Regions from separate parts of the Lysinibacillus sp. VIII_CA genome, predicted to be linked through region 1. Evidence: a T-box and tRNA genes for the amino acid it is inferred to sense, from the RefSeq annotation. Region 1 holds a T-box; the other holds one or more tRNA genes.
What was found. The T-box of region 1 lies ahead of serS (serine--tRNA ligase). A T-box ahead of a tRNA ligase gene usually reads a tRNA of that ligase, here a tRNA-Ser.
Positions count from the first base shown of each region.

Region 2: it encodes a tRNA-Ser, which carries the amino acid that the T-box ahead of serS (serine--tRNA ligase) is inferred to sense. The anticodon was not compared.

Region 1 covers NZ_JBNFXM010000034.1:363-17,097, forward strand. Annotated here, with positions in the region: gene ACP3VS_RS23355 (RraA family protein) at 1-451, opposite strand, end outside; gene ACP3VS_RS23360 (methyl-accepting chemotaxis protein) at 546-1,454, opposite strand; gene ACP3VS_RS23365 (TIGR00730 family Rossman fold protein) at 1,519-2,046, opposite strand; gene ACP3VS_RS23370 (deoxynucleoside kinase) at 2,136-2,804, opposite strand; gene ACP3VS_RS23375 (deoxynucleoside kinase) at 2,804-3,439, opposite strand; gene ACP3VS_RS23380 (heavy metal translocating P-type ATPase) at 3,626-6,037, opposite strand; gene copZ (copper chaperone CopZ) at 6,119-6,325, opposite strand; gene ACP3VS_RS23390 (metal-sensitive transcriptional regulator) at 6,360-6,692, opposite strand; gene ACP3VS_RS23395 (cation diffusion facilitator family transporter) at 6,762-7,697, opposite strand; gene ACP3VS_RS23400 (ArsR/SmtB family transcription factor) at 7,716-8,045, opposite strand; gene tadA (tRNA adenosine(34) deaminase TadA) at 8,230-8,742, shown strand; gene serS (serine--tRNA ligase) at 9,195-10,475, opposite strand; T-box leader at 10,618-10,834, opposite strand; gene pdxT (pyridoxal 5'-phosphate synthase glutaminase subunit PdxT) at 10,884-11,447, opposite strand; gene pdxS (pyridoxal 5'-phosphate synthase lyase subunit PdxS) at 11,449-12,333, opposite strand; gene ACP3VS_RS23425 (PLP-dependent aminotransferase family protein) at 12,437-13,864, shown strand; gene asnB (asparagine synthase (glutamine-hydrolyzing)) at 13,882-15,717, opposite strand; gene ACP3VS_RS23435 (D-alanyl-D-alanine carboxypeptidase family protein) at 15,818-16,735, opposite strand, start outside.
Region 2 covers NZ_JBNFXM010000040.1:575-7,260, forward strand. Annotated here, with positions in the region: gene ACP3VS_RS23755 (YaaL family protein) at 1-210, opposite strand, end outside; gene recR (recombination mediator RecR) at 224-820, opposite strand; gene ACP3VS_RS23765 (YbaB/EbfC family nucleoid-associated protein) at 832-1,146, opposite strand; gene dnaX (DNA polymerase III subunit gamma/tau) at 1,168-2,955, opposite strand; RNA gene ffs (signal recognition particle sRNA large type) at 3,099-3,366, opposite strand; tRNA gene ACP3VS_RS23780 (tRNA-Ser) at 3,530-3,622, shown strand; gene ACP3VS_RS23785 (sensor histidine kinase) at 3,750-5,009, shown strand; gene ACP3VS_RS23790 (response regulator) at 5,010-5,888, shown strand; partial or broken gene ACP3VS_RS23795 (cation:dicarboxylate symporter family transporter) at 5,979-6,686, shown strand, end outside.

The DNA of each region.
Region 1 (16,735 bases):
AGTCGCCTGGGTGAACCGTCACTCCTCCAATGGCAATGGGCACATTTACTTTGCCACCCCCATTTTTATTACCAGCAGCTACTGTTGTACCTAAAGAGAATACAGGGAAATCTAACTCACGTATAGCAGCAATATCACGAATTACGCCGTCAACTACAAAACCTTGTACTCCAACACCCTTTGCTAAGGACACCACAAAATCTCCTGCTACCGCTCGATTGGTGTTTCCCTTTGCATCTATAACTAAAATATCTCCTTCATTGGCCGCTCTAATAGCCTCCAACACTGCACCATTTTCTCCATCTGGTAAACGTACGGTTACCGCACGTCCAGCAATTTTAAAATGATCGGCTAGCGGTTTAATAGTACTACACAAATTCGTATGCCCACCTGTCGCATCTGAAATAGCTGTTGTTGGCACATGCTGAAAACTTACTTCCACTTTTGTCATCCATAACACCCCTATTATGATTAATGAAAGTCTTACACAAATATTGTAATGAAACCATTTATACTATTTCAATATATCTACTAAAATATTGAACTTAAATAATTTCAATAAATTGCTTGGACTGCTCGTCTAATGCTTCTGCTGCAGTTGCGATTTCACTAAAATCTTTAGTCGTAATAGTAATTTGTTCGTGTGTCTTTTCTACTTTTTCAGCTATTTTTGTAATACTGTCTGTCACTTGACTAATTTCCCGCTCTATCCCCTCTATATTATCCTTCACTTCTGAAATGGATTGCTCTACTCTAACGGAAAGCTTTCTCACCTCTTTTGCCACTACGTCAAAACCTCGACCATATTCTCCAGCTCTTGCGGCTTCGATCGCTGCATTCAAAGCTAATAAATTGGTTTGGGCAGCAATCTCTTGAATGGTTTTCACAATACCTTTAATGGAATCAGCTTGATTCTGTAGCTGTGTAAGATTGCTGACATTTTCTTTTGATTCCTGTGAAACCTCTTGAATGGTGCTCAGTAATTCTTGACTATTTTGAATACCGGTTTCTGAGCGTTGATGAAGTCCATTAGACATTTCCTTCAATTGATCGGCTACATTAGTTATTTCATTTTGACGTTCAGTAATATTCGTAGCAATTTTTGAAACACCAATTACTTTATTTGAGTGATTGGCGAAAACGGGCATATACGTAGCCTCCAGCCAAACCCTATGTCCATTCGCATCAATTCTTTCAATTTTATCCTGATAACTATTCCCTGATACTAAATTGCGCCAAAACTGTTCGTATGCTGGACTATGAACGAAATTCGGTAAACAAAAATCTTTATGATTCTTTCCAAGCAATTCTTGTACGGTATAGCCTAATGTTTTAGCAAACAGCTCATTTACATAGGCAACTCTTCGATCCATATCAAAACGAATAATTGCTATATTGCGCTCAATAGCTTGCACTACTAAATCATCAGTCACTTGAGTATCTGCACCTTGCATAATTCACCTCATCCATTTCTATTTTTTACCGTTTATTTAATATTATAAAAAACACGGGGAATATTCACCCATGTTTTTTTAGTAACCGTAATATATCATCTGCTGTATTTGCTATACGGAAGAAGGATTTCTGTTCAGATCGTATAAATCCTTCCTTTAGCATTATTTTAAAATGCTGTAAGAGTGCGTCATAGAAACCATTTACGTTATATAAAATAACAGGTTTTTCATGAAGGCCAATTTGTGCCCAAGTAAAAACTTCGAAATATTCGTCCAAAGTCCCTGCGCCTCCTGGAAGAGCAATAAATGCATCAGCCAGCTCCGCCATTTTAGCTTTTCGAATATGCATGGACTCTACAAAATGAATTTCTGTTAATGAAGCATGAGCCAGTTCTCGCTTCTGTAAATGAGTTGGCATAACACCAATCACCTCTCCACCCGCTGCTAAAACAGCATCCGCAACCTTTCCCATTAATCCTGTTTTGGAACCACCGTAAACAACACCATGTCCGTGCTTAGCTAATACAGCACCTAGCTCTGCCGCTTTCTCCCCATATACTGGACTTTTCCCTATGCCAGATCCGCAATACACTGCAATTCTTATAGTAATCCCTCCTATTCAAAAAACGTGAAACAATCAGTCATGTATTGTTTCACGTTCTTTGGTCGTTTCTTGCTCTTCTATTTTCTTAAATGGCTTGTTTGTTTTAGCATATGACTGATACGGCTCACAATTGATTCAATTGCATCAGGATTTTTTAATAAATCATAATCATTAATATCTAAACGTAGAACTGGACAGGAATTAAAATTATTAATCCAGTTTTCATAACGTTCATGCATTTCTATCCAATAATCATTTGGCGTTTGTTGCTCCATTGCGCGCCCACGTTCTTGTATTCGCCCAATAACAGCATCAATCGGTCCTTCAAGATAAACAAGTAAATCGGGATGTGGGAAATACGGTGTCATTACCATAGCATCAAACAAATTCGTGTACGTTTCATAATCTGTTGGGCTCATTGTTCCCTTATCATAATGCATTTTTGCGAAAATCCCAGTATCTTCATAAATAGAGCGGTCTTGTATAAACCCTCCACCATACTCAAAAATACGTTTCTGTTCCTTAAAACGCTCTGCTAAAAAATAAACTTGTAAATGGAAGCTCCACTTTTCAAAATCCTCATAAAATTTATCAAGATATGGATTGGTATCTACTTTTTCGAAGGATGTACGGAAATTCAGTGCTTCTGCTAAAGCTTTTGTCATCGTGGACTTTCCTACGCCTACAGTACCGGCAATCGTGATGACGGTTTGTGGAGGAATATCGTATTTCTCTCTTAAATTCATTATTGCAAACTCCTTTTTTGTAACGTATCCTTAATTATTTTCAAAACATAATTTAAATCGTCTGGATTTTTCACAAAATCGAGCTGATCTCCATTAAATCGAATAACTGGTATTTCAGGATGCATTTTCTCAAAATGTTCGATAAAAGAATGATAATCGATAACGAGCTGCTCCATGTAATCGCGTGATATCATTTTTTCAAAGTCTCGTCCACGCATGGCAATTCGTTTCATCAATGTTTCAACGCTTGCATGTAAATAAACAACTACATTAGGTACAGGCATATCTTTTGTTAATATTTTATAAATTTCCTCATACTTTTCGTATTCGGTAGATGCCAGTGTACGCTTCGCAAATATTAAATTCTTAAAAATATGATAGTCTGCTACAACTGGCTTGGCATGAGCTAATCGGAATTTTTTAATGTCCGTTAATTGCTTATAGCGATTACATAGGAAGAACATTTCCGTTTGGAAACTCCACTCCTCAATATTTTCATAAAACTTATTTAAAAAAGGGTTTTCGTCTACAATTTCTTTTAATAGATGGTAATTAAATGTCGCTGCTATCTCTTTCGATAAAGAGGTTTTACCAACACCAATCGGACCTTCTACCGTAACAAATGGAACCGTCACCAGAAGCTCCTCCTTTTGTTCTATGGATTCGATCATTGTGTCCTACATAAATGAATCAGTACCTTTCATTTTATCATAGTGATAAAATGAAAAACAGAATCAACCTATGAAAATTAAGTATGAGATTTTTCCCCGTATAGTTTAAAAAAAGACATTGAGGATATGTATCCCAATGTCTTTTCATCTTCACAATTTCACTCGCTGTAAACGTAGAGCATTTAATACAACTGATACAGAACTGAAAGCCATTGCTGCCCCTGCCACCCACGGAGCAAGTAGACCAATTGCAGCAATCGGAATACCTAAAGTATTGTAAGCAAATGCCCAAAACAGATTTTGTTTAATATTACGCATTGTTTTTCTACTCATAAGAATAGCGTCCGCAATACTATTTAAATCACCACGGATTAACGTAATATCTGCCGCTTCCATCGCCACATCTGTCCCTGTACCAATGGCCATACCAATATTCGCTGTCGCTAGCGCAGGTGCATCATTAATTCCATCTCCCACCATCGCTACATTTTTACCTTGAGCTTGAAGCTTTTTCACCTCATCTGCTTTTCCTTCTGGTAAGACTTCAGCAATAACTTGGTTAACACCTACCTCTGTTCCTATTGCCTGGGCTGTACGTTCATTATCTCCCGTCATCATAATGACTGTAATACCCATATCCTGTAAACGATGAATAGCCTCTTTAGATGTATCTTTTACTGTATCAGCAACAGCAACTACCCCCGCATATTGGCCATTTATTGCAGCCAACATTGCTGTTTTGCCATTGCGCTCTAATTCCTCCATTTTAGGTAAAATATTATCTAGCTGGATGCTATACTGTTGCATTAATTTTCGTGTACCAATGATAACACCTTGACCTGAGACCGTTGCCTGCACACCGTAACCTGGAATTGCCTCAAAAAATTGAACATCCCCTAAAGCAATACCACGTTCTTCTATACCATGAACAATCGCCTCTGCAAGTGGATGCTCCGACTGTTTCTCAGCTGCACCGATTAATGATAAAAAGTGTGTCTCCTCTTGGTCTGGGGCTAAAAGAACATCCGTTAGCACTGGCTTACCATGTGTCACTGTCCCTGTCTTATCTACAACTACGGTATCAATACTTTGTGTTTGTTCTAAATGTTCGCCACCTTTGAATAAAATGCCAAATTCAGCGGCGCGACCCGAACCGGCCATTATAGAGGTCGGTGTGGCTAAACCAAGTGCACATGGACAAGCAATCACCAGTACTGCAATTAAGACCTCTAAAGCAGGGGTAAATTCTCCAGGACGTACCCAAATAATCCAAACTATGAATGTCACAATCGCAATGCCAACAACAATTGGTACAAAAACACCTGAGATTTGGTCTGCTAAACGTTGAATCGGTGCTTTTGATCCTTGAGCATCTTCTACTACCTTAATAATTTGTGCGAGGGCAGTATCACGGCCAACCTTTGTGGCTGTCATTTTTATAAAACCATTTTTATTAATGGTTGATCCAAATAATTGTTCGCCCTGCTTTTTATCAACTGGTAAACTTTCTCCTGTCAACATGGATTCATCAACAGCCGTTGTTCCTTCTAAAACTTCTCCGTCAACGGGAATCTTCTCACCTGGTTTAACTAGGATGACATCACCAATCATCACTTCTTCTAAAGGTACTTCCCTCTCCATACCGTCTCGTACAACAATGGCTGTTTTGGCTTGTAGTCCCATTAGTTTTTTTATAGCTTCAGATGAACGTCCTTTCGCTTTTGCCTCAAATAATTTCCCTAATAAAATTAATGTAATTAAAACAGCACTTGTTTCAAAATAGAGGTGTGGGCCATGATGTGTTCCTATCGTCACAATTGCTTGATAAACACTATAGAAATAAGCTGCTGATGTCCCCATCACAACCAGTACATCCATATTTGCACTGCCATTTCGCAATGCTTTATATGCCCCTACATAAAACTGCTTACCAATAATAAACTGTACGGGTGTAGCCAATACCATTTGAACCCATGGATTCATAAGGAATTCTGGCACATATAAAAACGATGTAAAGGAAAAATGGCCGACCATCGTCCAAAGCAGTGGTAAGGATAGAATGGCCGATAAAATAAATTTTTGTTGCTGCTGTTTAATAACCTTTTCTCGATGATCCTCTGTTTCCTGCTCATCTGCTTTTTGATGGGCGCCGTAACCTAACTTCTCAACCTTTGCAATAATATCTGCAATGTTCACCTCTGATGGGTTAAACTCAATCATTGCTTTTTCAAGAGCTAGGTTGACATTGGCAGATGATACGCCGCTCATTTTATTTAATCCTTTTTCTATTCGAGTGGCACAGGCCGCACATGTCATCCCTGTAATATCAAGTTCAGTTTTTTGTTTAACTACTCCATAGCCAAGCGCCTCTATCTTTTTTTCAAAATCTGCTTCACTTAGCTTTGCTGGATCGTACTTAATAGATGATTTTTCAAGCGCTAAATTAACCGTTGCTTGTTCTACTCCATCCATTTTATTTAATCCTTTTTCTATTCGAGTGGCACAGGCCGCACATGTCATCCCTGTAATTTGCAAATTAGCTTCCTTATGATTAGAACTCATTTACCTTTCACCTCTCCTTATACCGACAGGGGGTATATATTTTTGAAAATAAGAGAGTGCCATCACAGCACTCTACAATTTTTATTTTACTTCATAGCCTTGATCATCAATTGTCTCTTTAATTTGATCAAGTGATACTTGTGCATCATCAAATGCAACATCAACTAAACCTTCTGCTAAATTTACTTTTACTTGTTCAACACCAGTTAAAGCACCAACATTTTTTTCAACTGCGTTTACACAATGACCACATGACATTCCTTGCACATTTAATGTTACATTTTGCATAATAAATCTCTCCCTTTTTATTTTTTATAAACATCTATTTTTTCATTAACTTTTGAATCGTTACTACTAATTCATCTAAAACTGCATCATCGCCCTCCGATAGACGATCCACAACACAACCCTTTAAATGTCCTTCTAGTAAAATTTTCGCTACACTATTCAAAGCAGACTGTGTAGCAGAAAGTTGCGTAATAACATCATCACAATAAACGTCTTTTTCGATCATTCCCTTAATGCCCCGGATTTGACCTTCTATACGGTTTAAACGAGTTGTTAAATCCTTTTTCACACGCTCAGGGTGATGGCTTTTTCGACAAGACGTAGCTCCCTCTGTATGACAAGCATCCTCTTTTACTATGTCCTCCATTCACTACACCTCCTATTTCATTTTCATCATACTATACCCACGAAGGGTATGCAAGTCGTAAAATTTTTTTTATTCATGATGATGCTCATGAACATTTTTCAATTGACATAAAATCGAGCTTTCATGTGGATGGGAAGCCGTTTCTAATTGAATGGTTACATGTTTAATACCCTTATGCTCAAGATTATGTTCAATTTTTCGTAGAATATGCTCACCATCTACAATTTTTAAGTACTTATTTACAACTGCATGACAGGACAAAGCATTGGTTCCACTAGTAATTGTCCAGATGTGTAGATCGTGGATGCTTTCTACCCCATCAGTTTGTTCAATTAATTGAATTATCTCCTGAACATCCACATTAGAGGGTGTTCCTTCCATTAATACATGAATAGCGGATTTTGTAACATAGTAGCCACTTCTTATTACTAATAAGGCAACAATAACACTCGCTAGAGGATCAGCCCATCCCCAACCAAAAAACATAATTAGTAAGGCAGCCACAATAGCTCCTACAGATCCTAGCATATCACTCAGTACATGTAAAAAAGCTCCACGCATATTTAAATTGTCCTTTGTATCACTTCCACGCATCATAATCCATGCTACTAAAATGTTTACCAAAAGACCGATTGTACTTATAATAAGCATTCCTGTAGTAGCCACTTCAGGGGGATTTGCAAATCGTTCGATCGCTTCATAGAAAATAAATAATGCTATCCCAATCAATGTAACGCCATTTAATACTGCCGCTAAAATTTCAAATCGTTTATAACCATATGTTTTACTATAGCTTGCTGCCTTTTCTCCAAAAACAAACGCGAGCAAAGCTATAGCTAATGAAATGGAGTCACTTAACATATGACCTGCATCCGATAAAAGAGCCAAACTATTTGTTAAAAAACCACCAATTGCTTCCACAACCATATAACTAGTAATAATAATAAATGATACGATTAACACTTTTTTATTAGCGCCATGTGTATGATCATGGTTATGTCCCATTATTAATCCCTCCGTTCTTTAATTATGTGCAGCATGCTCAATTGCTTGCTTCAATAAGTTCATAATGTGATCGTCATCTTTTGAGTAAAATAAAGTTGTACCTTCTCTTCTAAATTTCACTAATCGTAAATTTTTTAGAAACCGTAATTGATGAGAAACTGTCGATTGTCCTAAATCTAAAATTTCAGCAATGTCATTGACAGAATGCTCATCTGCACAAAGTAAATTTAAAATTCGAATTCGCGTCGGGTCACTTAATGCCTTAAAAGTTTGAGACACAACAAATAATGTCTCATCGTCTAAATGCTGACTATTTTCCATTTTCGTTATTTTTATTTCTTCATCCATATTAGTTTACCCCCATTTATTTATATTTATATATGAGCATGTGTTCATATATAAATATAAATGGTTATTTTAGGAATGTCAATCAATAATTATGCCTTGTCGTATTGCTTCTGAAATCTGCAAGAATTTAAAAGTAGCAATTACCAATTAAGCAGGATAAACTACTTTTAAGGAGAGATATTTAGTGGATATTTTTGAAACAGATCGTTTATTTATGAAACAAGCATTAGAGGAAGCAAAAAAAGCAGCTATACTTGAGGAAGTACCTATAGGGGCTGTCCTTGTTTATGATGGGGAAATTATTGCAAGAGCTCATAACCTACGAGAAACAACACAAAATGCAACAACACATGCTGAATTAATGGTTATTCAAGAGGCTTGTCAAAAAATCGGCAGTTGGCGTCTCGAAAAAACAACACTTTACGTTACGCTTGAGCCTTGCCCCATGTGTGCAGGTGCAATCCTCCAATCCCGTGTACCACGTGTCGTTTATGGAGCAAGGGATATAAAAGCAGGCTGTGTAGATTCACTCTATCGTTTATTAAATGATGCACGCTTTAACCATGAGTGCGAAGTTTCTGAAGGAATTTTAGCAGATGAATGTGGACAAATCCTAACCGATTTTTTCCGAGCTTTACGTGAACGAAAGAAGGCAGAGAAAAAGACACGACAAGCAGCAATGACTGAAAAGAATTAGCTAAAAAAAGAAGGTGCTCCTATTGAGGCACCTTCTTTTTTATATTTAAGGCGATGGCGATATATAGGAAATGTGTCGTAGCAACCACAGCACATATATTGAACTTAATATGAAGCTTGAATTGTGGATTGTTCAAAAACGTATACAACTTCAATATATCAAGTGAATGGCTATACATGTATAAGCTGGTCATCTGGTGTTAAGCCGATTTACAATAGTTATTTAAATCTGCTTAATCATAAATTGCACATCCTTTAGCATCTGAAATTAAGACATTGTCAAATTCATTTAAGCTCAGCAAATTGCTGTAAATCCATGAATTTCTCCCCCTGTCCCTATAAATATTACCCCTAATAACGAATTTTCGAAAATTACGAGAAATATCATTTTTGAAATGAAAAAAGGCTATTTTAGCTTAACCTTTATACGGTAATCTAAAATAGCCTTGATGTTTATTTTGGGGCAATTACTTCTTTTCCACCCATATATGGTCTTAAAACTTCAGGAATTACTACGCTTCCATCGGCTTGTTGATAGTTTTCAAGAATAGCGGCAACTGTACGACCAATCGCAAGACCTGAACCGTTTAATGTGTGAACATATTCTGGTTTTGCATTTGGCTCACGACGGAAGCGAATATTTGCGCGTCGTGCTTGGAAGTCCTCAAAGTTTGAACAAGAAGAAATTTCTCGGTACATGTTTTGTGCTGGAATCCAAACTTCTAAATCATATTTCTTCGCAGCAGTGAAGCCTAAATCGGCTGTACACATTTTTAATTTACGATATGGTAAGCCAAGTAATTGCAGCACTTTTTCAGCATGACCCGTTAATAGCTCTAACTGCTCATATGACTCCTCAGGTTTAACAAAGCGAACTAATTCCACTTTGTTAAATTGGTGCTGGCGGATTAAACCACGTGTATCACGACCTGCAGAGCCCGCTTCTGAACGGAAACATGCACTGTATGCAGCAAAACCTTGTGGTAAAGCTTCAGCAGTTAAAATTTCATCACGGTAGAAATTTGTCACGGGTACTTCAGCTGTTGGAATCATGAAATAATCTGTTTCCGCTAATTTAAATACGTCTTCCTCAAATTTAGGTAGCTGTCCAGTACCCGTTAAGCTTTCACGATTTACAATCACAGGTGGTAGCATTTCCTCATAGCCATGCTCTTCAGCATGTAAATCCATCATAAAGGTCATTAACGCACGTTCTAAGCGAGCCCCTAGGCCGCGGTAGAATAAGAATCGGCTACCAGTTACTTTTGCGCCACGTTCAAAGTCCACAATTTTTAGATCCGTAGCTAGGTCCCAGTGTGCTTTAATCTCAAAATCAAATGCTGGAATTTCACCCCATGTATATTCCTCAACATTGTCATCTTCTGTCGTACCCACTGGTACAGATTCATGAGGAACGTTCGGCAGGCGCATCATCATATCTTTAAAGCGATCTTCCACATCATTTAATTGAATATCAAGCTCTTTAATTTCATCGCCCACTTGACGCATACGCGCAATCACTTCATCTGCGTTTTCTTTGTTGCGTTTCATAACAGAAATTTGCTCAGATACTTTATTCCGTTCTGCCTTCAGTTCTTCCGTTTTAGCAATTAGTTCACGACGCTTTGCATCTAAATTTTCAAAGTCATCTAAATTCCCTAAATCTTCATTACGTGTTAATAGCATTTCTTTAATTTCGGCGAAATTATCACGCACGCGTTTAATATCTAACATCGAACATACCTCCAGTAGTTTCTTAATGATGGGAAATTGTTGCATCTTGTTTCTATATCTTGATTCAGCGGTCATTTAAACACCAGAATAGAAAGGCGATATTTGGCTAAATCAAGATAAACACAAAAAAGCCCCCATCCCATAAAGGGACGAGAGCTACCCGCGTTGCCACCCTAATTGATTAGACACTATATCTAATCCACTTATTTTATAACGGCATTCCAGCCGGCAGCAGCCTACTTCAATGACTTCGACTGTGCAACTCCAGGACGGATTCACAAGTGCTTTTATCAGCTTTCACCAACCGCTGACTCTCTAAAAAAAACGTGCTTGCTACTACTTCCCATCATCGTGTTCAGTTAATTAAATTTTAACCATACTGTACTATATGAAAACAAATTTTGCAAGTCATACCATAGATGCTACAAAATATTCAAGAATACGTGTGTCTGAAGTTAATTCGGGATGAAAGGAACAACCTAGTAAATGTCTATCCTGGGCTAAAATAATCTTACCTTCATGCTCTGCGAGAATTTCAACATCTTTTCCGACTTTCACTATATGAGGTGCCCGAATAAAAACTGCTGGAATCGCCTCTCCTATTTTAGGAATATCCAGCATTACTTCAAAGCTGTCAACCTGGCGTCCATATGAATTTCTTGCAACTGTCACATCCATAACTGCTAAATGTGGTTCATCATTTACTAAAGTAGTAGCCATTAAAATTAATCCTGCACATGTCCCAAACATGGGTAAACCACGTTGTGCTATTTCTCGTATAGGCTCTAGTAGTTCAAAACGATCCAACAGCTTTCTCATTGTAGTACTCTCTCCACCAGGTAATACAAGTCCATCTAGTTTTACTAAATCCTGCTTATGTTTTACTTCAACAGCTTCACAGCCAAGGCTTTCTAGCATTTGAACATGCTCTCGTACCGCCCCTTGTAACGCTAAAACACCAATTCGTTTCATCTTACCAGCCTCGCTCTTGCATGCGCTCATTTAGCCCGAGCTGTGCAATATCAATACCTTTCATTGGTACACCTAGTTCCTTTGATATTTCAGCAATAAGCTTATAATCTTTGTAATGTGTCGTCGCTTCTACAATCGCATGTGCAAATTTTTCAGGATTATCAGATTTAAAGATACCTGAACCGACAAACACACCATCAGCCCCAAGCTCCATCATTAATGCCGCATCAGCCGGCGTAGCTACACCTCCTGCTGCAAAATTAACCACTGGTAAACGACCAAGGCGTTTGATCTCTCTTAATAATTCAAAAGGTGCTCCTAGTAATTTTGCCTCTGTCATTAATTCATCCTCTGTCATACCTACTACTTTTCGGACTTGGGCATTCACTTTACGAATATGTCGAACTGCCTCCACAATATTCCCTGTTCCTGGTTCACCTTTTGTTCGTAACATAGCTGCTCCTTCCCCAATGCGACGGGCTGCTTCCCCAAGATCACGACAGCCACACACAAATGGTACGGTATAATTACTTTTTAATAAGTGATATTCTTCATCTGCTGGTGTAAGTACTTCACTTTCATCAATATAATCAACCCCCATCGCTTCTAAAACACGGGCTTCTACAATATGACCAATACGAGCTTTTGCCATAACAGGAATGGAGACTGCTCCTAGTACTTCCTCTACAATACGAGGATCTGCCATACGAGCAACACCTCCTGCTTTGCGAATATCTGAAGGTACTCTTTCTAATGCCATTACCGCTACTGCTCCTGCCGCCTCTGCAATTTTTGCTTGCTCAGCATTGATCACGTCCATAATGACGCCGCCCTTTTGCATCTCAGCCATACCACGCTTCACCAAATTTGTACCTGTCTGTTTCATTGTCTAACCTCCATCTTTATGATGAAATTTAGTATAATAGAAATTGACCATATAAAAATATCCAGTTTTCAAAATAACTATAAGGTCAGGAGGTTTTTATCATATGGATATGCTTTTATTTCAGCTTGAAAGAAATGGCGATAAACCGCTATATGATCAGCTTTATAATGGTATTAAAGAAGCTATTATTTCCAAGAAAATAGCAGTGGGAGAAAAATTACCATCAAAAAGAAAATTAGCCGATTTTTTGAATATCTCTCAAACAACGATTGAAATTGCCTATGCACAGCTTCTTGCAGAAGGCTATATTATGTCCAAATCTCGTGTTGGTTATTTTGTAGAAGAAATCGATGAACTACCCTACATCCAGCAGGACATCGTAATTCCTTTCAATGAGCATATTAAGAAAAAGTCATACAAAATAGATTTTAATCCTGGTTCTATTGATATCGATGCTTTCCCATTTCAGATCTGGAGAAAATATGCAAAGGAGCTGTTTGATGAAGCCTCAAAAAATTTATTATTAACAGGGGAACCTCAAGGGGAGCTTTCTTTACGAACTGAAATTGCAAATTATTTATATCAATCACGTGGAGTTATCTGTAATCCAGAGCAAATTGTCGTTGGCTCTGGTACTGAGCAGCTTCTGCCTATGATTTTACGTCTTTTTAGGGATGATACATGCTTTGCTCTGGAAAACCCAGGCTATCCAGCTGTGCATCGTATGTTCTCTCAGCATAAACGGAAAGTATATCCTATTGCCGTCGATGAAGAAGGTATCGTCATTCACGAGCTAGAACGAACACAAGCTAATGTTGTCTATATTACACCATCACATCAATTTCCTACTGGCGCCGTATTATCCGCTACTAGGCGTGCACAGGCTTTAAACTGGGCAGCACAAAGCTCATCTCGTTATATCATTGAAGATGATTATGATTCAGAGTTTCGTTATACTGGAAAACCAATTCCTGCTCTACATGCTCTAGATAGAAACGATAAAGTCATTTATATGAGCACTTTTACAAAATCGTTAATGCCATCTTTGCGTGTAGCCTATTTTGTACTTCCACCTCAATTACTTGCTACGTATAATGATGTTTTTAATTACTATTCATCAACTGTACCTCGCTTCGATCAGCATATCGTAGCAAATTTTATGCATGATGGTCATTTTGCAAAACATCTTAATCGAATGCGTAAAGTTTATCGTAAAAAACATGATCAGCTTACTTCTATTTTAGAAAAATATTCATCATCCATTAAAATTACAGGTGAGCAAGCAGGGATGCATATATTATTAGATGTTAAACACGAATTACCAGAAAAACAATTACAACAACTTGCCTTCTACGCAGGAATAGGGATTTATCCGTTGTCTGATTATCGACTAGATCATGGTGAATCTTCGCAAGCACAATTTTTACTTGGCTTTGGCGGTATACCTGTCCATGTAATTGAACAGTCGATAGAACAATTAATGGATTGTTGGGGGATACAAAAAAATAACCCATCTACTACAACCAAGTAGTAGATGGGTGACTCCCATTAAGATTCAATTAGTTGAATATGATAATGCTCAAACCAACTATGAATTTGCCCTAGATATGCTAAAAGTTGAGGTCCTGCCATTAATTGTCCATACCATGGAATTTTGAAAGAGCTCCCCCCCGATTCAATTAATTCTGTAAGTTTTTTGTACTCAAATAATTCATGTAAGATAGAGTTTTTATCTTTAAGAATTTCCCTTAGCCATGTTTGCACACCTGCTGTATAAACTGGATGATACGTTTTAGGATAGGGATTTTTTTTACGGTATAATACTTCATCAGGCAATAAATGTGCCATCGACTTTCGAAGTAAGCCCTTTTCTATGCCATCTAAATTCTTCATTTCCCAAGGAATATTCCATGCATATTCCACAAGGCGATGATCTGCAAAAGGAACTCGTACCTCTAAACTCGCTCCCATACTCATACGATCTTTCCGCTCTAGCAATGTCTGCATAAACCATTGCATATTTAAATAAAACATTTCACGGTGTTTTACTTCTGCAGGACTTTCACCATCTAGTAACGGGACTTCTGTAATTGTTTGTGTATATAGCTGCTGTGCGTAGGATTCAATTTTTAATTTTTTATCCCACTTCTCCTGAAGTATTGCATTTCTTTCAGCCAATGACCGAATCCAAGGAAAGCCCGTAGTTTTTTCCTTAAACCATGGATATCCACCAAAAATTTCATCTGCACATTCGCCAGATAGTGCTACAGTAAAGTCTCTTTTAATTTCTCGACAAAACCAGAGTAACGAAGAATCTACATCCGCCATACCTGGTGAATCTCTAACTATAACCGATTCTACTAGTAAATCAATCAGCTGTTGCTGAGTTATTTCTTCTGCATGATGTGTCGTCTTAAAAGCCTCGGTCATCTTTTGAATCCAATACGTATCTGTTGACGTTTGAAATGCATGTGGATTAAAAAAACGTTCATTATCCTCATAATCAATTGAATACGTATGCAACTGATTGTTTTGTTGGCGGAATCTATCAGCAGCAATTCCTGTAATAATACTAGAATCAAGTCCTCCTGATAGAAATGTACAGATTGGTACATCCGAAATAAGCTGTCGTTCAATAGCATCTGTTAACAGCCAACGAACCTGTTCAATCGTCTCTTCCAATGTTTCTTCATGCTTGCGGCTTTGTAGCTGCCAATACTGCCATTTTCTTAATCCCTCTCTAGAGAAGCGCATTGCAAATCCTGGTCGTAACTCCTCAATATTTTGAAAAAGAGTCTTACCTGGTGCTCTAGAGGGGCCTACAGCCATCATACTTGCCAATCCCTCCGTATTGATGGCAGCTTGAACCATTGGATGTGCCAGCAAAGCCTTTACTTCAGATGCAAAAAGAATCCCCCCCTGTTGCTCTGTAAAATAAAGGGGCTTCACACCCAATCTATCTCTGCATAAAAAAAGAGATTGCTCCTGTTCATCCCAAATGCCAAATGCAAAAATACCATTTAGAAAGTCTACGCATTGCTCTTTCCATTCAATATAGGCGGTCAATAACACTTCTGTATCTGAATGTGTTGTGAAAGTATGACCTCTCTTCTCCAGCTCTTTACGCAGCTCCTCAGTATTATAAAGTTCGCCATTATATGTAATGACATAGTTTATCCCATCATGTAGTTTTTTCATAGGCTGCTTGCCACCTATTAAATCGATAACCGCTAACCGTCGATGGCCAAATGCAATATGCTCACTACACCAAATATTTTCATCATCTGGCCCTCTCCTGTTTAATGTCCGTGTCATTGCTTGTAAAACTTTTTCACTTGCTTTTAAATTCTTTTGAAAGCTAGCCCACCCTGTAATGCCACACATTTAGCCACATCCTTTCGCCTATTAGCGTATGCTGTATGGGTCAAAAATGTGAAAAAGCACATGAATGTTTCTTAACATTCATGTGCCCTTTAATTAATGATTAGAATAGTCCACCAACGAAGTCAGAAATTCCACTCCATAAATTGCCGAAGAAGTTCCCAATACCTTGGAAGAACAATGAGATACCGCTAGCACGCTCTACAGAGCCCGTAGTAACAATATCGGATGAAATATCCTTTCCATCGATAAAGCCGTAGTCTGTGCCCTCTGTGCGCTCAATAACGACCTTTCCTACAACAGTATCTTTCTTAACTCCTGCCTCAAGACTCTTTTTATCTAAAACCAATTTAGGTTTATAAAGATCTTTATCAGAAGACTTAATCATAAATGAAATAGGTTCTTTTACAGCAATCTCTACTTTGTCTTCTTTACCCTTTGTCACTTTTACTGTTTTTTGATCTTTAAACGTATAGTTCGCTGGTAAAATTTCTTGTTTTGAGAATTGTGAAAAACCATAGTTAAATAATTTTGCTGTTGCATCAAAACGAGCTTTATATGATCCTTGTCCACTTGCATCAACAGCTTTCATGACAACTGCGATTAATCGAGTACCATTGCGCTCTGCAGTACCTGTAAAGCAATGGCCTGCAAAGTTTGTAGTACCGGTTTTTAATCCATCGACACCTTGATATTCAAAAACTAAACCCGGTAACATAAAGTTCCAGTTAGACATCTCAATGGCGTCCTCTGTACCTTCACGGAATGTCTTCTTAGTAATTTGGGAAGTTTCTAATACCTTTGGGTGATCCTTTAATAGATGATAGGCTAGTTTTGCCACATATTTAGCAGGCATCACGTTCTCATCTTCTGGTCCTGTCCCTGCTGGATGCATCCCAAAAAGATCCGCGTTGTTTAGACCTGTTGCATTAACAAACTTATAACCTTCTAGGCCAAGTTCTTCTGCTTTTTTGTTCATTAATTTCAAAAATTCAGTCTCTGTTCCAGCAATTGTTTCAGC
Region 2 (6,686 bases), on a different contig from region 1:
TATTAACACCCTGCGAATTCTAGCTTCTTTAAATAAATAAAAATGAATGCTTTCCGCCGCTTTTCGTTGAGCAATCGCCCCTAGATCATAGTCGTCCATTAGTTCTTCTATTATCTTTGCTTGTTGTAAATCCTCTTTTGTTTCTTTTATAAGATTTACTAGCCTATCATCGAACTCTTTTTTCAGCTTTCCTTTACTACGGAAGAACATATTAATCCCTCACTCACAACTCACGTCGACCTTCCATTGCCTTCGATAACGTTACCTCATCTGCATATTCTAAGTCCCCGCCTACTGGTAACCCATGCGCTATGCGGGTCGTACGAATACCTGACGGTTTGACAAGGCGAGATATATACATAGCTGTTGCCTCGCCTTCAATAGTTGAATTCGTAGCTAGAATAAGCTCTTGGACACTTTCATCGTGCAACCGGACTAACAGGGAAGCTACATTGATATCCTCTGGGCCAATGCCATCCATTGGTGATATCGCACCCTGTAGTACATGGTACATACCATTATAGTCACGCATTTTTTCCATCGCAATTACATCTTTTGTGTCTTGAACAACACAAATAATAGAATGATCTCGTTGTTTATCTGTACATATGTGACACGGGTCTACATCTGTAATATTGCCACACACGGAACAATAGCTTAAATTCCGTTTAGCATCAATTAATGCTTTAGAAAAAGATAAGACATCTTCTTCCTTCATTGATAACACAAAAAACGCCAGACGAGCCGCAGTTTTCGGCCCGATACCTGGCAATTTCATAAAACTATCGATCAATTTTGATATTGGTTCTGGGTAGTACATATGGATACCTCCTAGAATGGAAGGTTTAAGCCTTGAGTGAATTTACCCATCGTTGAGTTCGTTTTTTCTTCTACTTTTTTTAATGCCTCATTAGTAGCAATAACGATTAAGTCTTGTAGCATTTCAATATCCTCTGGATCTACTACAGATTCATCAAGATTTACTGACACCACTTCACGTTGACCAGACACAGTTACCTTTACCATGCCGCCACCCGCAACACCTTCAAACTGCTCTGCATTTAGTGCCTCTTGAGCCTCCATCATTTCTTTTTGCATTTTTTGCATTTTTTTCATCATACCTTGCATATTTCCCATTCCACGCATAAATGTTTTCCTCCTAAAAATTTAATCTTCCATAATTTCAACAAAGTCTTTACCAAAGAGCTTTTCTGCCTCTGTCACAAGTGGATCCTGTGAAGCAAGTGGCTGAGCATCATCGATAAATGGCTCATCCGATATTTCTGCCGGTGGTGGTTCTAATAATTCCTCACCATTCTCTGATGCAGCTGATATTTTTTTATGCTGCATACTATGATCACGGATAAACTCTTCACGCATTTTTAACCAAGATTCTTCTGGTATGCAAAGCATTTCGTACATTATACCAGTTTGTCCTGCAATTAATTGGGTGAAGTGAGCCTTTAAAGACTGATTATCTGCAACCATCTGACAATGAATATCATACTTGAATTTTAACACAAAAGCACTTGAAGATGCCGCAACTGGTTCGGCTTCAGCTAAAAGTGCAGACTGCGATTTTTGCAGTTGATTTAGTGCTTGTGCCCAAATTGATTTTATACGTTGGACATCTTGCTTTGTAGCGTCTTTTAGTACCTCTTGGATACGACCTGTTGGAGCCTTATAGCCGTTTGGATTTTTAGCACGTGGTCTTTGCTCTTTTGGCGCTTGCGATGCTTGCGCAGGAGCTCCTGATTGTAATTGTAGAGATAATTGTTGAACCATTTGCTCAAGTGCTACAATTTTTTGAGCGAGATCAGGGCTAATCACCGTATCACTCGTTGGACTTATTGCTTGATTAGTGCTCCCTCCCGAAAACTGTACCATTTTAAGTAATGCCGTTTCTAAATAAATTTTTGTATGGTGAGAGAAGCGCATTTCTTGCTGAGTTTTTGCAAGTATATCAATATAGCCATAAAGCATATCCGGTGCAAATTCATGGGCCAAGGATAATACACGTTCCTCAGGAGACACGAGCTCTAATAATTCTGCTAAATCTTCACTTGTTTGAAGTAATAATAAATCACGGAAAAATGTAATTAAGTCTTCTGAAAGACGAAGTGGGTCTTTACCATCAGTAATTAGTTGTTCTAAAAGGGCAAGCATTTGTGCAACATCTTTCGCTTTGAGTGCATTGGCTAGATCATAAAAAACTTCCTGGCTTATTGAACCTGTAACTAACAATGTATCCTCAAGCTTTAGCTTCTCTCCACTGAAAGATACTACTTGGTCCAATAAACTCAAAGCATCACGCATTCCTCCTGCAGCAGATTGCGCAATTACCTTTAAGCCTTGCTCTTCATATGGCAGCTCAATATCTTCTAATACAACTTTCATACGTTCAATAATATCATTGGTAGAAAGTCGTTTAAAATCAAAGCGCTGACAACGGGAAATAATTGTAGCAGGCAATTTATGAGGCTCAGTTGTTGCTAAAATAAAAACTGCATGGGGAGGCGGCTCTTCTAAAGTTTTCAAAAGAGCGTTAAAAGCGCTTGTAGAAAGCATATGCACTTCATCAATAATGTACACCTTGTATCTACTGCTTGCAGGAGCAAAACGAACTTTTTCTATAATATCTCTAATCTCTTCCACACGTGAATTTGAAGCTGCGTCAAATTCAATGACATCAGGATGCGAGCCGTCCGTAATACTTAAACATGTAGCACATTCGTTACAAGGCTCTTCCGAAGGCGCATGTTCACAATTTAAAGCTTTTGCAAAAATTTTAGCTGTACTTGTTTTCCCTGTACCACGTGGTCCAGAAAAAAGGTAAGCATGCGTTGTTTTATTCGCTAGGAGAGCATTTTGTAGCGTTCTTTTGACATGCGCTTGACCAGACATCTCTCGAAAAGACTGCGGCCGATACACACGGTAAAATGCTTGATACGTCACTGTTTTCCTTCTCTCCTTCTCCATTAAATAGAATAGTCTTATTATAGCATTTGCTGCCTTATATATAAAATGAAGTTACTAAATAAAAATAAAAAAAGCATCCGCCTTATAGTAGACGGATGCTTTGAGTTGGCAATTTAATGCCGTGCACCTTTCCTTGACAGCCGCACATAAGCGTTACTCCTGTCGTTAGCTCAGATTAGGCAACCCCGCGGCACATGAATATGACCACTTAATGCTGCTTCCTTCCGGACCTGACATGGTTCATGGGTATCCATTGCGCAGGACCCAATCGTCAACACTACGTGCAGAAGGCAGACCAAACAATACGGACAGCCTCGAAAAAGGAATTCAGTCTCGCTAGAGCGGATTGCGAGTTACAGGACACCGCTACCTTCCCACCTAGCACGGCAATAACTAGTATACTGACTGTTTGTATAAATTGCAACTTAATGCACAAATTATTTATTACCCATGTATTTTAGCATTACTAAATTTTTTAAAAAATTGTTGACTTGAGTTTTAAGTTATGATAAATTTATTTTTGTCGAAAGACAGCAAAGCAATATAACATGGAGGTATACCCAAGTCTGGCTGAAGGGATCGGTCTTGAAAACCGACAGGCGGGTAACACCGCGCGGGGGTTCGAATCCCTCTACCTCCTCCAGTTTTTAATTTCCGACTACGAATGTAGCCGTTTTTTTTTGCCAAAATTGTATGTATTACTTGTTAAATACCACTTCCGCCTCGGTTGTGGTATTTTTTTATTATATCGCTTATGGGAGGTTGTCAAATTGCCACCGAAAAAGAATATAGCTCGCACTTCCCTCACTTGGGTGATTTTAATTGCTATCATGACCGCAATAGGCAGTGAGATTAAAATTATGCCGTTTGCCAATACGACTTTTCGCTTTGGTTTAGGTACCATAATCTTTTTCTTATGCACATTAATTAAACCTACACCTATTATTTTAGCTGGGTTCGCGACAAGTATAGTGACCATCTTTTTTCGTGTTTTCAATTCATATTTACATGATATATCCGTATTAGAGAGCATTTTTAACCATTTACCAGCGGGATTATTTTATGTATTGTTTGCTATATGCCTACGAATTTTAGATGTCCAAACATATAGGGAAAAACCACTAAAGCTTGGTTTACTCGTTGCTTTTAGTGAGGTCATTAGTAACTTAGCAGAACAAATTTTCCGTTTTTTTGTACAAACCTATACATTTCTATTTCTTCATGACCTTTTGATTTTGTTAGCGGTGGCCTTATTACGAAGCTTTTTTGTAGTTGGTATTTATAGCTCTATATTGATTGCTGAACAAAAAAAACGTGTTCAAGAGATGCTTAATATTGGATCTGATCTCTATGTTGAGACCCTGTATTTAAAAAAATCCATGAATCATATTGAAACCATAACAGCTAGCGGATTTGAATTATATCGACAATTAAAAGCTCAAGGATATCGAGCGGAAAGCTTACAAGCTCTTCATATTGCCCAGGAAATCCATGAAGTGAAAAAGGATTCACAACGAATATATGCAGGCATTTCAAAGATTGTTGGTGAAAGGAGCTTTGGTCCTTTTGTATTATCTGAATTATTGCATTATATAGAAGATGGCAATAGTAAATACGCTGAATTGCTTGGGAAAAATATCGAATTCCAAACAAGTATAGACTTCGATTTTCAAACAAGGGAACATATTGCATTGCTCGCTCTTTTAAATAATTTAACTGCTAATGCGGTGGAGGCTATCGAAGAGCAAGGTATCATTTCTATTGCTATTCAACGACAAGAGGATAATACTGTAATAACAATATGTGATACTGGAAAGGGAATTTCACAGAAGGATTTTTCTATTATTTTTGAACCTGGATTTACCACCAAATATAATATAGATGGTGTCGCAGCAACTGGCATTGGCCTTTCGCATGTTGCTGAACTAATAGAAAAATTAAAGGGCTCCATAACCGTTGAATCAAACAATCAATACACAACGTTTAAAATCATAATTCCTACGCAAACTATTCAAACGGGAGAGACTTAAATGAGGTATTTTATTGTAGACGACGATCGTGCAAGTCGTGTCATGTTAAAACAAATTATTGAAGATAGTGGGTTAGGTACAGTGATTGGCGAAGCTCGCAATGGTGAGGATGCCATACCCCAAATTTTAATGACCCAGCCGGAGTTTGTGCTAATCGATTTGCTGATGCCAAAGCTTGATGGTATAGCAACAGTCGAGCATCTTATTCAAAATCGTTTTGAGGGCCAATTTATCATGATTTCTCAGGTCGTGAATAAAGAAATGGTTGGTGAGGCTTATGAACAAGGAATAGAATTCTTCATTCATAAACCAATTAACCGCATTGAGGTAGAAAACGTTTTAAAAAAAACTACCGAACAATTTCGGCTAAAAAATTCACTGTTAGTTATTCGTCAATCGCTTACAAATATTGAATTAAGTGAACAAAAAGCAAATAAAGCAACTTCACGTGATCATATTCAGTCCATATTAAATGATATGGGGATTGTAGGTGAAATTGGGAGCGAGGATATTATAGCTATTATCGAAACTTTACTTGCTCATCAGCATAAGATTGCACCCCTTCCTCCATTAAAGGAGCTCTACGAGGAAATCGCAGCTGTAACAAAGGCTACACCTGATGAAATTTTGAAGGAAAGTAAAGCCATAGAGCAGCGTGTGCGCAGAACAATATTAGCTGCCATGATTAATCTGGCAAATTTAGGCGTTGTCGATTACACCAACTCTGAGTTTGAATACTATGCCCCTCGCTATTTTGATTTTAAAGAAATTCGTCAACTCATGACTCAAATTGAAGACCATGATAATCGTAAAGCAAAGGTAAATATTAAGAAGTTTATTCAAGTGCTATATTCAGACATTTTAACAAAAGTAAATTAATTTTCTCGGATTTTGTCGGATTCCATAAGTCCTCCGTATTATTAAAGTAAGGCGTGTCCTAAAAATTTAATATCAGGGGGTACAAAGGGTTTGAAGAAGAAATTTAAAATCAGTCTAGCCGCTCAAATTTTAATCGGCTTGATTTTAGGGATCATTGTTGGTGGTATTTTTTATGGAAACCCCAAGATTGAGACATATTTACAACCATTAGGGGATATCTTTTTACATCTTATTAAGATGATTGTTGTTCCCATTATTATTTCGACATTAATCGTTGGTGTTGCTGGTACTGGAGACATGAAGCAGCTTGGACGATTAGGCGGGAAATCCATTATTTACTTTGAAATTATAACGACAGTAGCAATCTTAGTTGGATTACTTTCGGCGAATATTTTCCAACCAGGTGCTGGAATAAACATGAGTGAATTATCTCAAGGGGATATTTCGAAATATGTAACAACAACTGAAGAAGTACAGCATGAGGGACCATTCGATATTATTGTAGGTATTGTCCCAACAAATATTATTCAGTCTATGGCTGAGGGTAATATGCTTGCGATTATCTTCTTCTCAGTTATTTTTGGTTTAGGGGTTGCAGCAGTTGGTGAACGAGGAAAGCCAGTCTTAGACTTCTTCCAAGGGGTTGCAGATGCTATGTTCTGGGTAACTAACCTCGTAATGAAGTTTGCGCCAATCGGGGTATTTGGTTTAATTGGTGTAACCGTTTCCAAATATGGGTTTGCTTCACTGGTTCCACTTGCCAAATTAGCCATCCTTGTTTATGCAACCATGTTATTC